DNA from 4 places in the Arthrobacter sp. 1088 genome. Region 4 is predicted to be linked to each of the others. Evidence: riboswitches for the same ligand, from Rfam matches in the RefSeq annotation. Region 4 holds a riboswitch; each other region holds the start of a gene.
The links. Region 4 has a riboswitch for cyclic di-AMP ahead of J2Y41_RS09265 (hypothetical protein). Riboswitches for the same ligand answer to the same signal wherever they lie in the genome.
Positions count from the first base shown of each region.

Region 1: another riboswitch for cyclic di-AMP. It lies ahead of J2Y41_RS22280 (hypothetical protein); the one in region 4 lies ahead of J2Y41_RS09265 (hypothetical protein).
Region 2: another riboswitch for cyclic di-AMP. It lies ahead of J2Y41_RS14285 (NlpC/P60 family protein); the one in region 4 lies ahead of J2Y41_RS09265 (hypothetical protein).
Region 3: another riboswitch for cyclic di-AMP. It lies ahead of J2Y41_RS05440 (M23 family metallopeptidase); the one in region 4 lies ahead of J2Y41_RS09265 (hypothetical protein).

Region 1 covers NZ_JAVDSM010000022.1:3,745-5,939, reverse strand. Annotated here, with positions in the region: gene J2Y41_RS22285 (MerR family transcriptional regulator) at 1-5, opposite strand, end outside; gene J2Y41_RS22280 (hypothetical protein) at 208-1,014, opposite strand; cyclic di-AMP (ydaO/yuaA leader) riboswitch at 1,018-1,202, opposite strand; gene J2Y41_RS22275 (HAMP domain-containing sensor histidine kinase) at 1,312-2,195, opposite strand, start outside.
Region 2 covers NZ_JAVDSM010000008.1:136,332-138,526, reverse strand. Annotated here, with positions in the region: gene J2Y41_RS14290 (FAD-binding protein) at 1-287, shown strand, start outside; gene J2Y41_RS14285 (NlpC/P60 family protein) at 470-1,237, opposite strand; cyclic di-AMP (ydaO/yuaA leader) riboswitch at 1,241-1,433, opposite strand; gene J2Y41_RS14280 (copper resistance protein CopC) at 1,583-2,195, opposite strand, start outside.
Region 3 covers NZ_JAVDSM010000003.1:97,292-99,486, forward strand. Annotated here, with positions in the region: gene J2Y41_RS05435 (metal-dependent transcriptional regulator) at 165-860, shown strand; cyclic di-AMP (ydaO/yuaA leader) riboswitch at 1,050-1,291, shown strand; gene J2Y41_RS05440 (M23 family metallopeptidase) at 1,296-2,126, shown strand.
Region 4 covers NZ_JAVDSM010000005.1:128,135-130,329, forward strand. Annotated here, with positions in the region: gene J2Y41_RS09255 (ATP-dependent DNA ligase) at 1-294, opposite strand, end outside; gene J2Y41_RS09260 (hypothetical protein) at 342-575, shown strand; cyclic di-AMP (ydaO/yuaA leader) riboswitch at 705-856, shown strand; gene J2Y41_RS09265 (hypothetical protein) at 859-2,195, shown strand, end outside.

The DNA of each region.
Region 1 (2,195 bases), on a different contig from region 4:
GTCATGGGCACAACGCTAAGTCCTGACGCAACGTCAGGTGCAAGTGGGTGTGAAACCCGGAAGGCACATTTAACGCGAAAACCGCCCCGCCTCCCGCCCGGGCGCATCAGTAGATCACTTCTGCGAACGGCGGAAAGCGGGGCGGCAATCGGGCCTTGCATGGTTTGAGCCCGCTGGGGTGGGCTCAAGCCTGCTTATTGAGTTGGCTTAGTACCAGTTGTTGGCCAAGTGGAAGGCAAGGGCCGCCGAGGGGGAGCCGTAGCGTTCCTTGATGTAGTTCAGGCCCCACTTGATCTGGGTCTGGTAGTTGGTCAGCCAGTCATCGCCTGCGGTTGCCATCTTCGAAGCGGGCAATGACTGCACGATTCCGTAGGCACCACTGGAGGTGTTGGTCGCGGTGGTCCGCCAGTTGGATTCCTTCTCCCACAGTGTGTTCAGGGCAGTCATTTCACCCGGACCCCAGCCGTAGTTGGCGAGGATGCTGGCGGCGTATGCCTTGGCAGCGGCGGGATCGTCCACGGCCTTGGGAGTGGCGGCTGCGGCTGCAGCAGCGGCGGCATCGGCAGCCTGCTTGGCGGCTGCATCAGCGGCAGCCTTTTCGGCGGCGGCCTGTGCGGCAGCTGCCTGGTCGGCGGCGGCTTTCTCGGCCGCGGCCTTTTCGGCAGCGGCTTGTGCGGCAGCTGCCTGGTCTGCAGCGGCCCTGTCTGCAGCGCCCTTCTTGGCAGCAGCATCCAAGGACGCTGAGATTTCAGCTGTTTTGTTGCTGGCCTGGGCGGTAGCCTGCGTCTCGGACGCCCGGCTCGTTTCGGGGAGATTGAATGCGGCGTTTGCGGCCTGGCCAAGCGATGCGACGCCCAATGCTGCGGCAACGACTCCTGCAACAACAGACATTCGTTGCCCGGTCTTGCCGCGGCGTGCAGCGTTCTTCAGAACGGTTTGCGACTTCGTCAGGGGAGTGTTGTGATCGTCACGGTGACGCGCGGAAGGGCGCGTCTGATCGTTGAATTCAGACATGTGTGATTACCTCTCAGCGCCTGCGGAGTTAGCTGTCGGGTTCGGATGAGGTCATCCGGCCGCGCGCGTAGCTGCGGCTTCACCCCAAGGGCAAGGAAAGTACTGTGCCCGGAGACTCTGGGTCCCCCGTCTCTGCCTCGAATGAGAACGGAACTCCGGGAAGTGGCAGAGCTCGGCGCATCCCGGGTGTGGGCCAGTTAGGGGCGACCCACCCTTTCGAAGGTACAGGAGGTTTCGGCTTAAGTCACATTTGGGTAACAGAGATCACGTTCACGGCGAGTCATGTTGCCTGATTCGTTATATGCGTTCGTTCAAAGCTGCGGGGAGTCGGAGAGTGAACTCCGTGCGTCCCGGCTGGGACGTTACTTCCACACTGCCGCCATGCGCCTGGACGATGGATTCGACGATTGACAAGCCCAATCCGGAGGTCCCTTCCGACCCCGATCTCGCCGCGTCAGCCCGGGCAAAACGCGAGAAGATTCGCCCCTGGAAAGCAGTCGGAATACCAGGCCCGTTGTCCGTGACGGTGACCACCGCGCTACCGTCGGCGGAAAGCATGACGCCTGTGACCACCGTGGTACCGGGATCGGTGTGCTTGCGGGCGTTGGACAGCAGATTGGCCAGCACCTGATGCAGCTGGGTTGCGTCCCCGCGCACCGTAATGGGCTCGTCAGGGAGTTGTAGCTTCCAGATGTGGTCCGGTGCCATCACCTTTTCGTCGCTGACTGTCTCGATCACCAGCTGCGTCAGGTCCACATCCGTGACCTTCAACGGCTGGCCTTCATCCAGGCGCGCCAACAACAACAGGTCCTCCACAAGCGTGGTCATCCGTTCCGACTGGCTCTGGACCCGCGCCAGCGACTTCCTGCCGTCCTCCGTGAAGTTCTCCGTCATACGAAGCAGCTCGGTGTATCCACGGATGGCGGTCAGCGGTGTCCGAAGTTCGTGGGAGGCATCGGCAACGAACTGCCGGACCTTGGTTTCGCTCTCCTGACGCGCTTCCAGGGCCCTGGAAACGTTGTTGAGCATTTGGTTCAAAGCGTGGCCCACGCTGCCCACTTCAGTTCCAGGATGAGCGGCCGACGGCGGTACGCGCACCGCGAGTGCCACCTCACCGGCGTCGAGGGGAAGGCGCGATACTTTCGTTGCAACCTCGGAGAGTTGCTCCAGCGGGCGCATGG
Region 2 (2,195 bases), on a different contig from region 4:
CCCCACGTCAATGGGCCGTGCATACAGCCAGCGGGGTTCTCCTGGCAGACCACATCGTGGTGACGCGCTGCGCCCAGAGCCAGCTGCGCCGAATGCTTGCCGATCTGGGAATCGCCATAGGCCAGAACTTCGTGGCAGCCATGCGTGCAGTCGGGATGCACTTGGTGGGCGTTGGGGAACTTATTACACCCACGCCCAAGGAAGTACTACGGCAAGCCAAGGCAGTGGGGCAAGCGATCTCATCCAAGGTGGCCCTCCCCGCCGGGCCGGGCATCGCCCTCGCCTAGAACCTGGCCTGGAGCCTTTACCTGGAACCCTGCGCGTAGAAACCTGGCGGAGAACCCTGGCCTTGAAACGATCGAGCCAACCAAAGCATGTTCCTAAAAAGAACAAAAATTAACCCAAAAGGCCGGCGCCTCCGAAGACATTTGTCCTCGAAAGCACCGGCCTTTGAGTTGGAGCGTGAAGCTTAGGCGCCAGCGCGTACGTACGTGATGGGGCCGGTTGCGGTGAGCCAGCTGATCGGGTGGATGCCCGTCTGGTTGCCGTTGATGCCACCGCTGATGGCCTGGCCGTTGCCGATGTAGATGGCTACGTGGCCGGACTGGACGATCATGTCACCGGGCTGGGGGTCGCTGACAACCTTGCCGTAGTTCAGGAACTGCATGGGTGCGAGGTCGCCAACCGGGATGCCGGCAGAGCCGAGGGCCCGTTCCACCATCGCGGTGCAATCCTGCATGATGCCGATCTGGGCGTAAGCCGAGGCGACCATGGCAGCGTTGATGCCACCAACAGCCGGAGCTGCAGCAGGCGCGGATGCCACTGGGGCGGTAGCCGTAGTAGTTGCAGCGGCCTGGACGGTAGCCGCTGCGGGCGCCTTCTTGGCCGCCGGAGCCGGAGCAACAGGAGCCGGCTTTTCAATGACGGGAGCCGCTACGGAAGCAACCGCGGGGCGCTCGAAGTTGATGGTGGCCGTCGATGCGGCCGTAACAACCTTGGTGGGACCCTCGGTAACGGTCTCGGCGACAGTAGCGGGGCTGGAGTCGCGCTGAACAGGGGTCTCTGCTGCGTGGGCAGCGATGGAGCCCGTGAGGACCAGGCCTGAAGCTGCTGCGATGACAGCGGCTTGGCGACCTGCGCCGGATGCGTTGCTGGCAACAGCCTTGGAGATGGAGATGAACGGATTAGGACGTACGCTGTCCGCCTTACGACGGCCGCGAAGAATGCGTGAAGACATGAAAGAGCCTCTCCCGATGCCTGCGAGGTTAGCTGTCGGATTCGGATGGGAGTCACCCGGCCACTATCCCCCGCTGTGCAGCGGAAGCTTCGTGACTTCACCCCAAGGCGCGCTCTGAAAGCGGGCCAAAATGGGTTCCCCGTCTCTGCCGTAGGTTTGTCTGCGAACGGATTCCGGACTGCGGCAGAGCTAGGCAATCAGACCGGAATGCCTGTTACGTGGAACAGGCACAGGTACAACCGTACGGGAAGATCACCCCAAAGTCACATTTACGTAACGAGCAGTTCGTTTTTGGCGTGTCGCAGTAACCGTTTCGAGATCTTCGCAAGTATGTAGAAAACCCCGCTATTCCGGGGAATTTTCGCCATCCGGGTCGTTGGGGGCCGCTAGCTTCTTCCGGGCTGTAACAGCGAGGAAGATCACCAGACCGATCGCCACCACAGCGAGGCCAACGATGCTCCAGGGGAAGGGCTGGGAAGCTGCCGGAGCCGGCTCAGTATTTTCCGTACCGGGGGCCGCTGTGCCCGCCGTCGGAACAGCCGCCGGAGCCGGGGAGGAGGCACCTGCCGAGCCGCTCGCCGTCGTCGTGCTTGTCCCGGAAACTGTGAACTTGAAGGTTCCCTCGATCGGGTGGGAGTCTGAACTGACCACACGCCACACCACGGTGTATTCGCCGGCTGGAGCGCCCTGACGCAGCTTCTGGACAGCCCTGTTGTCGATGATTTCCACTGCGCCATCTGCCCAGTTTTCGCCCCCGGCGGTGACGGTCACGCCGGAACCGATGGCCAGTGGCTGGTTGTTGAACGTGATGGATACCGACGCCGGCACTTCAGCCACCCTGGCACCGTTGGCCGGGGTTGTTGATTCGGCGACGTCGTGCGCGGAGGCCGGAGCAGCTCCAAGCAGCAACGCGGAAGCGAAAGCAAGAGCGGCTACGACGGCGGCCAGAAGCGGGCGG
Region 3 (2,195 bases), on a different contig from region 4:
CCACCACAGGGATTCCGGCCCAGGGAAAAATTATCCAGAGTAATTCCAAATAAGCTAGGCTTGGATTGACGTTCCGGAGGTGTCGGTTGCACACCGTCCACCTTGGCTGGGACGCGGTACGGTGGAGATTACGCAAGAAATGCGTTCGAGGAGAGCTGAGCTGGATGACGGATCTGATCGATACCACTGAGATGTATCTTCGGACCATTTTGGAGCTTGAAGAAGAGAACATCGTGGCTCTTCGCGCACGCATCGCGGAGCGTCTGCGGCACTCGGGTCCCACGGTTTCCCAGACCATTGGACGCATGGAGCGTGACGGCCTGGTGATTGTGTCCAACGACCGCCACCTGGAGCTGACCGAAGTCGGGCGCAAGCGGGCCACCGAGGTCATGCGGAAGCACCGCCTTGCCGAGAGGCTCCTGGCGGACGTCATTGGCCTGGACTGGGCGTACGTTCATGACGAAGCATGTCGCTGGGAACACGTCATGAGCGAACGGGTGGAACGGCGGCTCTATGAGTTGTTGGAACACCCCACAGAGTCACCATATGGCAACCCCATTCCGGGCTTGGAAGCCCTTGGCGGCCTCGCCAACCAGCCTCTTTCCCGCCTGGACGTGAACCTGCTGCATGCGATGGACGGGTACGCTGCCGATTCGCGTGTAGTGGTCAGCCGGCTTGCTGAACCCATCCAGGTTGAGCCCGAGCTCCTCACCCAGCTCGATGAAGGCGGAATTCGTCCTGGCGCAACCGTCTCCTTGGAACGGGTGGGGGAGTACATCTCCGTCCGCGTTCCGGGCATTGAAGGAGCACTGGAGCTGCCTCCCGAGGTCGCTGCGCACGTCTTCGTCGCCGTCAGCTGACTCTGACTTGCCCTGACCACGGGAGTGTCGGATCTCACTTTGTGGTGGTTGGCGCGCGTATGACCTGCGGCTTTCCGCGACTGATGATATGGAGCACCCGCAACACGGTCGTTTTGGAAAGATAACGAATTTATTACTGCGGGCTTTAATCACCTATAGTTATCTACTAGCGCCGATACCAAAGCGTTACCTGATCTGGAGCCGAGCTCTGCCAGCAGATCAGGTGTGTCATCAACTACTGGCAGAGGCGGGGGAACCACAAGCGGCTGCCTAAAGAAGCAGCCTTGGGGTGAAGTCCGCAGCAGAAGTGCCTACTAACGCAAGTCCTTCCGGGGATACCTGTGTGCCGTTTGCGCTTCGTGCGGACCGGGTCTTTGAACTCTCTGACCCGAATCCGACAGCTAACTTCGCAGGCTTTCCAGAGAGGAACAGAGTTTGACATCGCAGAACGTCAGGGGCCGTCGCCGTGCGTCCGGCCCCACTGCTGAGCTGCGGCCAGCCCGCGCCGCAATGGAGATCCGGCCACGCGACACCCCGCGTCAGGTGCGCCGCCGTAAGAGCCCGTTGCGCCAGGTAGCCGACTTCGCGTCAGCCAGTGGTGTAGGGCAGAAGGCCGGTGTCGCGCTTGCAGCCACCGGACTTGCCCTGACTGTAGGTCTGCCTGCCACAAGCCCCGTCATGGCCACGTCGGAATCGGGCCAGACCGAGGCGGCGCTCTCCGTGCCCGGTGGCAGCCAGCCCGAAGTTTCTGCAGCAGCCTCTGCCAAAATCGATTTCAGTCGTGCCGCAGTGGCCACCGCCGCTGACCCGGACGGCAAGCTCAAGCAGCTGTTGAGCGCCCAGTCAGCGGGGAGCATTCAGCGTGCTTCCTCACTTGGCACCTTGGGAAGTCCTCTGGACAAGCTGGTCACGGCATCGCCGTTTGGCTACCGCGTCAGCCCCCTTACCGGCGGCACCGGTGACTTCCACCGTGGCCAGGACTTCGTGGCCCAGTGCGGAACCGCCGTCCACGCCGCCGCTGCAGGCAAGGTCACGTTCGCCGGGTGGCATGAGTACGGCGGAGGCAATCGCGTTGTGATTGATCACGGCAACGGCCTTGAGACCACGTACAACCACCTGTCGTCCTTCAACGTCAAGGTGGGGCAGACTGTCAGCCGCGGCGATACCGTCGCGCTGAGTGGCACCACAGGAGCATCTACCGGCTGCCACCTCCACTTCGAGGTCCAGGTAAACGGCGAAGTCGTAGATCCCATGGGCTGGCTCTGAGCAATTTGATGGTTGTCTCTCGCATCCATGACACGCCCCGTGACCTGAATGTGACATTCACGAACATCT
Region 4 (2,195 bases):
GGGATGGATGCGCTGCTGAAGACCCTCGAAGTCGAGCCTGTTCCCAGTTATCAGGACGATCTCGCCGTCGATCACGCATTTGTCCGGGAGATTCTTCCGAAGGGCTTCCACCAGCTCAGGGAAATACCGTGTCATGGGACGTTCGTTTCGGCTACCCAGGATGATCTCATCGCCATCTTTGAAAACGATGGTCCTGAACCCGTCCCACTTTGGCTCAAAATGGCCCACATCAGGGATCGAAGGAACGGACTTGGCAAGCATGGGCGAAATGGGCGGCATCACTGGGAGGTCCATACGACTATGTTCTACCTGCCGCCCGCGGCGGAAGCTAGTCTTGGGCCATGGATATCTTGGCCGTACTAGTGGCAGTGCTGGCAGCACCTGCCCTCATTGCGGCCCTTTGGTTCTGGGTCTTGCGCCAGAACAGCAAGGGTAAAGTCCGGCGCGGCGCCACGGGTGGGATGCTTGGTGTGGCGGACGAAATTTTTCGACCCGAGACCCATTACGCACACCAAGTCCAAAGGATCCAGCACGAGCTGCCAGCCCCGGCTCCGGCCCCGGAGCCTAAGTCCTAACGGACCTTCGCGCCGGAAGGCGTCCCGCCCGTTACATTAATGTGACTTTACTATGCCGCTCATGTACCTTCGAAGAGCGACCCTCATCTCCGCTGGGCCGCTTCCGGGTTGACGCCGAGCTCTGCCGCAAACCGGAATCCGCCAGACCCGCGGCAGAGACGGGGGACCCAGAGTTCCCGGGCCTGATTTTTTCCTAGGCCCTTGGGGTGAAGCCGCCATGTGCGGCCGGACGGCCTCGTCCGAACCCGACAGCTAACCTCGCAGGCGTTGAGAGGCAACCACCATGTCCCCAACCATGGACCAGCCGCGCCGCGCCCAAATAGCGCGCGAGCGTACCCAGCCAACCGGACGCCGTCGGGCCCAACCCAGCGGATCCTCCACCAGCACGCCGGAAGCAGAAGCAGGTTTAGCAGGCGCGACGCCGGAACCCGCCACTGCTTCTATTCCCGCTTCTGCTTCCAATCCCCAAACGGCGGCACCCACCACGCGCGCGGCCGCTCGGGCGGCAGAGCGTGAACGGGCAGCCCAGGCAGCTATTTCTGCTGAGACAGTCCCCACTGAAACTGCTCCAGCAGAAACAGCACCAGCGGATTCTGCAACAGCGGACTCTGCTCCGGCGGACCCTGCTCCCGTTGAGCCGGCAACTGCTGCGATTCCAGCTGTTCAGGCGCCCGAACCCGTCGCGCCCGAACCCGCAGCGAATCCCGAACCTGCCACCGCTGCCATCCCGACCGTTCAGGCGCCCGAACCCGTCGCGCCCGAACCCGCAGCGAATCCCGAACCTGCCACCGCTGCCATCCCAATCGTTCAGGCTAAGAGCCCCGCACAGCTCGCCGCAGCCGCGACCGCCGCCTCTGGTCTCGCAAGCCGAAAGGCCCTTCGCGCCCAGGAATCGGGGAGCGGTACGGCCCGTAAGGCGGCAACTGCTGGCGAAACCCCGGCTGGCGGCGCCCCTGCCTTCGGAGCTTCATCACTGGGAGCTTCATCACTGGGTGGATCATCCTTCAGCCATGAACCACACGCCGTGCTCACCAAGGCCGCCTCGGTCAAAACAATGGGCCAGCGCATGGCAGTCGTCGCTGGGGCCTTGGGCTTGGTATTGACCGTTGGCACCATGAGCCAGGCCTTCGAGCTTCCCTTCTTCGGGCAGGAAACACCGGCCCAGGAAGCAAGCGACGCAAAGACGGGTAGCGACAGCAGGCAATCAACTTCGGCTACCCCTGCACCAAGCTCGTCCTACGCCAGCGCCTCAGCGTCGTCGGCCACCAGCGAGGCCGGAAAGCCGGCAACCGTAGCAACGCAGTCGTCAGGAGAGGCACCCGACCAGGCGCCGTCGTCGTCCCTTCCGACTCCGCAAGTTTCACTCGCGGATCCTGTTTGGGTACCTTCGGCAGTCCCGCCGGCTGTTGTTCCCGTCCCGGGCGTGACAACTCCTGTTCCAACCCAGCCGGCCCCGAGCCCGGTTCCGTCGGACACGGTCACCACCCCACCTGCCACGACGACGCCGACCCCCACCGGCACTCCGGCACCCACTCCAACACAGGCTCCGGCGCCAAAGCCAAAGCCGACCGGCAGTCCCAGCACCACAACTCCGTCCAGCGATTCACCCCTGGACCTGGA